DNA from 2 places in the Lactococcus sp. EKM203L genome. Region 2 is predicted to be linked to the other one. Evidence: riboswitches for the same ligand, from Rfam matches in the RefSeq annotation. Region 2 holds a riboswitch; the other holds the start of a gene.
The links. Region 2 has a riboswitch for fluoride ahead of eno (phosphopyruvate hydratase). Riboswitches for the same ligand answer to the same signal wherever they lie in the genome.
Positions count from the first base shown of each region.

Region 1: linked by a shared signal. The riboswitch ahead of HFD15_RS06135 (voltage-gated chloride channel family protein) and the one ahead of eno (phosphopyruvate hydratase) in region 2 are both predicted to bind fluoride.

Region 1 is NZ_JAALEQ010000003.1:76,052-79,471, forward strand. Features, by position in the region: gene HFD15_RS06135 (voltage-gated chloride channel family protein) at 21-1,232, opposite strand; fluoride riboswitch at 1,324-1,398, opposite strand; gene HFD15_RS06140 (DUF896 domain-containing protein) at 1,443-1,685, opposite strand; gene glyS (glycine--tRNA ligase subunit beta) at 1,796-3,420, opposite strand, start outside.
Region 2 is NZ_JAALEQ010000002.1:217,054-220,473, forward strand. Features, by position in the region: gene HFD15_RS04285 (energy-coupling factor ABC transporter ATP-binding protein) at 1-156, opposite strand, end outside; tRNA gene HFD15_RS04290 (tRNA-Ser) at 300-387, shown strand; gene eno (phosphopyruvate hydratase) at 455-1,723, opposite strand; fluoride riboswitch at 1,802-1,874, opposite strand; gene HFD15_RS04300 (DUF2325 domain-containing protein) at 2,014-2,520, shown strand; gene nrdG (anaerobic ribonucleoside-triphosphate reductase activating protein) at 2,629-3,234, opposite strand; gene nrdD (anaerobic ribonucleoside-triphosphate reductase) at 3,231-3,420, opposite strand, start outside.

The DNA.
Region 1 (3,420 bases), on a different contig from region 2:
CAGATAGGTCATCTTTTTATTTAAACTTCCAAATTTAGAACTTCTTGCGCATAGATGGATGAATTTCCATTCAAAACGTAGGCAATTGTCATAATTGGTAGGATATATTGAACCGAACCAAAGCCAAAGACCTCCGCAGCAATAAAAATTGGCCCAAAATAAGAGTTTGTTGCGGCTGAAAAAATTGAAACATAACCCGCAGCAGCCACAAATTCGACAGGTAAACCAAAGAGCATAGCCAAAGCTGCACCCAATGTTGAACCAATAGCAAAGAGTGGTGTGACTTCCCCACCTTGGAATCCAGCAGAAATTGATAAAACCGTAAAGATTAATTTTAATATCCAATCATATCCATTGATATGTCCACTATTAAAACTTAAAGAAATCAAATTTGTCCCAAGACCAGCATAACGGTCCAAATGAATAACAAGTAAACCAATTGAGATGACAATTCCCATCAAAATAATTCTATAATAAGGATTAACAATTCTTTTAGCGACGGTTGCTTTCATAAAAGCTAAAGATTCCGCAAAAAATCTTCCTACAAGTCCAAAACAAACGGCAATGACAGCCAATTTTAAAAGAACCAAAGGGTCAATATGAATGTTAGTATTGATTGCGAAAGAAAATTTTTCTAATCCCAAACTGCTTGAAGTCCAACTTGCAACATATGAACCAACCAAAGCTGGGATTAAAGCTCTATACTCAATTTTACCCAACATTAAAATTTCAATAGCAAAGAAACTTGCCGCGATTGGCGTTTGAAAGAGCCCTGCAAAACCAGCAGCCATACCAGTAATCAAAAGTATTTTTTTAGCTTCTTTTGCTGAGAGTTTTTTACCAATCGCATGTCCAATCACACCACCAATTTGAACTGCAACTCCTTCACGACCAACACTGGCACCAAACAAATGAGAAAGCCAAGTCGAGAAAACAATCAGCGGAACAAGACGTTTTGGAATATCTTCTCGCCCATGATTCCCCGCTTCAAAAATTAGGCCCATTCCTTTTTGGCTGTCTTTACCAAAATTCTTATAAATATAAACGATTAAGAGACCGGCTAAGGTTAAAAATGGAATTAAATATAGGGCATGACTGTCTCTAAATTCAGTAATATAGATAAGCCCTCGACCAAATATAGCATCAACAATACCAATTAAGCTCCCAATAATTACAGCTAAGAAGACATATAAAATTGCGCTTCTTGAAATTCCTACTTTAAAAAAATTCATTTTTGAAACTCCTTGTTTGTGAGTTTAACTCACTTTATAATATTTTACAAAACAAAAGGCGCTACAAACAAGACTACTTGGAGATAGCCTTTTGTTTGTAGGCGCCATTAGTTTTAAGATTTTATTCTTAAAGCGGTTTCGGGTGTGCACCATACCCATCATTTATTAATATTTATTTTAACATTTTATGAAATATTTGCAAGAAAAAGCTCAGTCGCGCATCCCATTCTTACGTTGAATTTCTTTAAGTTTATCCGGAGTAACATCTTCTCCTGTTTTTTCATCAATAACTTTGATGGTTTCAACTTGTGAGCGGAAATTTGCTTTAACACTATCGAGATAAGCACGACGTAAAAGGGCTTGTTCTTCAAGCTCAGCTTCTGATAATCCTTCTGCTTTCTTCTTACGCGCTAATTCATTAATACGTTCTACTTGTTCATTTGTAATTGCCATTTCTTAGTTCCTTTCTTCATGAATATTGTTAAAATTACTGACAGAACTCAAATTTTACTGACAGCTTTTTAGAGTCATAAATAAACTTTCTGTCAGTAAATCTATCAATTTTATTTTGTATTAATCAAAGAAAAATCAGCCATAACACTTGTTAATGCAACAACTTCTGACAACAACGCAATACGATTATCACGAACTGATAAATCTTCAGCCATTACCATTACACTTTCAAAGAAAGTTTCAATTGCAGGTGCAAGTGAATGAACAATTGCTCTGAATTTTTCTTCACCAGGCATATAAGTCCATTGATTTTGAAGAGAAATAACAACGTTATAAAGAGCTTCTTCTGCATCTTCTTCAAAAAGTGTTGGATTTATTTCTTTAATATCTTTTGCTTTTTTAACCAAATTAATTGAACGCGAAACATTTTCAATTGCTGGTTTAAAAGGTTCGTGAAGTTTGTGCCCATCAATGACAAAAGCCGATTCCATCATGTTTGTAATATCAAAGCTTGAACTATTAATTGCCGCTTCAACAATATCATGACGATCGAGTTTTTCAAGCAAGAGTTTTTGAATACGTGCTTTGACGAAATCCAAAATTTCAAGATGATTTTCACCTTCAAATTGGTCGATAAATAAAGATAAATCGAAATGCCAATTCATTTTTTCAATAATACGAATCAAGCCTTGTACTGCTCGACGTAGAGCATAAGGGTCATTTGAACCAGAAGGAATTAAACCAACATTAAAGAAAGAGAGGACTGAATCAATTTTGTCAGCTGCTGCAAGCACAGAACCAACTTTTGTTTCAGGCAATTCTCCCTCGGCTGAAGTTGGCATATAATGTTCACGAATTGCTGCAGAAACATTTGCATTTTCACCAGCTAAAAGCGCATATTTTTCACCCATTACCCCTTGTAATTCATCAAATTCTCCAACCATTCCTGTCAAAAGGTCAAATTTATAAATTTCAGCACTACGAGCAACGTCTCTTTTTTCTTCATCTGTCAAACCAGCAATATCAGCTAACTTAGCGGCTATTTCTTTTGTTCGCGCCATGTGTTCAGTAATTGAACCAATTTTAGCATGGAAAGTTACTTTAGCAAGTTTAGCGACCAAATCTTCAATTTTAAGTTTTTGATCTTCTTTCCAGAAAAACTCTGCATCTTCAAGACGAGCAACCAAAACTTTTTCATTTCCAAGCACTACATTTTCAATATTTTCAGCGTTCCCATTACGGACAGAGATAAAGTTTGGTGCGAGTTGACCTTCTTGGTTATAAACTTCAAAATAACGTTGATTATCACGCATTGATGTCACTAAAACTTCTGCTGGAACAGAAAGATATTTAGGATCAAATGAACCAACAAAGGCAGTTGGATATTCAACAATATTATTTACTTCTTCTAATAAATCTTTATGCAAAGTAACTTGCCATTTATTTTCAGACGCAAGAGCCAAAATTTGAGCTGAAATTTCTGCTTTACGATGTTCAGCATCAACTAAAACAAAGTTTTCTGGCATTTTGCTAGCATAATCATTTGCATTTTTGAGTTCAACCTCAACATTTGCCAAGAAACGATGGCCTCGTGAAAAACGATTTGCTGTTACGTCCAATAAATCAAAAGCAACAACTTTATCTTCTAGAAGTGAAACAATCCATTGAATTGGACGAACAAAGAGAAAATCATTATTTCCCCATTTCATATAAGTTGAGAATGTCATTTTTGCGA
Region 2 (3,420 bases):
CAGTCGAGCAGTCGTCGATTTACCAGAACCATTTTGGCCAATAATCGAAACCCATTCCCCTTTTGTAATCGAAAAGGAAACACCATTAAGCTGATTTACATCGCTTTCTTTTTCATATTTAAAAACTAAATTTTCTACTTCGAGAATTTTATTCATAGCCCTTATTATACCAAATTTTAGACACTTTTAAGCATTTAGTTTTATATTTCTACTAAAAATGACATTCTTTATCGCCAAAACAAAACATTCAAAAGTCATTGCTAAACGAGAAGGGATTTTGTTATAATATTAAAGTAATCGGAGAAGTGTCCGAGTGGCCGAAGGAGCACGCCTGGAAAGTGTGTATACGTCACAAGCGTATCGGGGGTTCGAATCCCCTCTTCTCCTTTATAAATTCACATTCTTAAAAATAAAAAAACATTAATTATAAAAATTAATGTTTTTTTATTTTTATCTATTCTGGAAAACTAGCAAGAGCTACATCTTTTCCTAATTCTTCTTCAATTCGCAAGAATTGATTATATTTTTCAACCCGTTCACTTCGAGCCATTGAACCTGTTTTTATTTGGCCAGCATGCATGGCTACCGCAAAATCGGCAATGTAGCTATCAACTGTTTCACCTGAACGATGAGAAATCATTGTCTTATAGCCTGCTTTTCTCGCTAAACTAATGGCTTCAATCGCTTCAGTTACTGTTCCGATTTGATTAAGTTTAATCAAAATAGCATTTGCTACACCTTTTTTAATTCCTTCTTTGAAAATTTTAGGATTTGTCACAAAAATATCATCACCTACTAATTGAATTTTTTGACCTTGAGCTTTCGTTTGAGCTGCAAAGCCCTCCCAGTCATGTTCAGAAAATCCATCTTCAATAGAAATAAGTGCTGGATATTTTTCAACTAAATTTTCATAGTAAGTCAATAGTTCTTTAGAAGTCAATTTTTGCCCTTCAAAACGATAAACTTTTTCTTTATCATCATAAAATTCGCTTGAAGCTGGGTCAATGGCAATCGCAATTTCTTCACCAGGAACATATCCTGCACTTTCAATTGCTTGATAAAGTGTAGCTATTGCATTTTCAGTAGAACCAAGTTTAGGGGCAAAGCCACCTTCATCGCCTACGGCTGTTTCTAGCCCTTTGTCAGCTAAAATTTTCTTCAGAGTATGGTAGATATTTGCAATTTTTTCTAAACCATCGCGAAAGCTGTCCCGTTTGACTGGTGTAATCAAAAATTCTTGAACGTCAATTCCTGAATCGGCATGTACTCCACCATTAATGACATTAAAAAATGGTTGTGGAAGTTCCAAATCAACTCCACCAAGATAGCGATAGAGTGGAATTTTTTCACTATTCGCTGCCGCACGAGAAATGGCCATTGAAACCCCTAAAATTGCATTAGCCCCTAAACGAGATTTATTTTTTGTCCCGTCAAGCTCAATCATCAAATGATCTAATTTTGCTTGATTAAATGGTGATTGTCCTTTCAAGGCTTCATAAATTTCGCCATTGACATTTGCGACGGCTTTAGAAACGCCTTTCCCTTGAAGGCGGTCTCCACCATCTCTTAATTCAACTGCTTCACGGTCTCCAGTTGATGCTCCTGAGGGTACTGCTGCGCGTCCTAATGTTCCATCTGTTAATCTAACATCTACCTCAACGGTTGGATTTCCTCTAGAATCAAAAATTTCTCTTGCGTGGATGTTTTCGATTGTGACTGTCATAATAAATCTCCTTTTCTTTGCCTTTAATGCCTTGTAAGTCAAAGAAAAAATGGCAGACTACAAGGCAAAAAAAGACTTTGCTTTGTAGGCGCCATTAGATTCAAGCTATTTCTTGAAACGGTTTCGGGTGTGCACCATACCCATCTACTATTAATTTACCACTTTATTTTTATGAGGTCAAATTTTTGAAACTTATATTTAAAAAAATACATTTATCATTAAGCAAAATTGTGTTATAATCACTATAATTCGCTCCTGTCAGTAAAGACAGAGCATCAGTAAGGAATGACATGAAAACACTACTTGTTCTATGTGAAGTTAAATATTGGCATGATTTTAGAGAGGGCTTGGCAAAAGTTGGCGTTTCTTTTCTTGGTTTTGATAAGAAAAAACCTAATCGATTTGAGATTGACCAACTTGTTGCCAAAGCTGATTTCGTCGTTATGAGAAACCGAAATGTGGCTCATCATTCAGTTCAATTTGCTAAAGAAGCTTGTAAAGCAACCGATACACCCTTTTGGATTAGTAGTAACTTTGGTTTAGAAACCATTATCAAGCAACTTTCTCAAACTTTTCCAGATGAATCTTTTGAAAGCATCGACCAAAATAAGAAAAGCAAAAGAAAAATTGAAAATAGAGTTATACAAAAGCAAAATTCTTTAGCCGAAAGTGCCCAAAGCAAAGAAAGTCAAAATTATTTAAAAGGAAAAAAGAAACATCTCCCTCTAAAATCGGCGCTAAAAGATTTCAAAATTACTGACGACGAACCTGATTTTACAAAATTATTTAAAAAATAAGCGCTGACGCATTTGTCAGTGCTTATTTTTAGTGACAGAATTTCTGTCAGAAGATAGCCGTTGGCACTTTAGCGCTTACGGATATACTCAAATGTCCATCAGTAACTTTTAAATTAATTTTTCTTTATGAATTTGTTCAAAAGTTTTTTCACCATCATTGAGTTTTTCCCAAATGACAACTTGTCCTTGTTTTCGAGATTTTGGTACATCGATAATCCGCTGATTTGATGACCCACGGAATTGGAGCATTAAGTTTTTCTTTGATAATTCAAAACGACCGTCAACTAAAATATCTAACAAATCAAGCATTTCTAATTTGTCATCTGTTTCAAGTAGCATCTCTTCCCATGTATAACCTGTCCATGACCAAATATCTTTATCCGGTAACTCACGACGAATCCGTTTGAGCAAAGGAATCAAAAATGTCGTATTCAAGAAAGGTTCCCCACCAAGAAGCGTCAGTCCTTGGACATAAGGCTGAGCAAGGTCAGCCATAATTTTATCTTCAAGCTCTTTGGTATAGGGCGTTCCATAACGAAATGACCAAGTGGCTTGATTATAGCAGCCCTCACAATGAAACATACAGCCACTCACATAAAGTGAGCAGCGCACCCCTTCACCATCAACGAAATTGAAGGGTTTATAATCTGCAATATAATTTTGTGAGAGTTCATCAGCTCTCCATTCTCCTGGTTTTGGATTGTTCATACTTATTTCTCCGCAAAATATTTTGATTTCGCTTCGTCAACTTCGACTGAATCAATCAAATTTCCATCGTTCAAAGCTCCGACAGAACCATTCATATGTTTTACACGTGATGAAATTTCTTTGTGACGACCATGAACCATTGGACGTGCTTGCGGATTTCCAAGATATCCACAAGTTCTTTTGACAACGTCA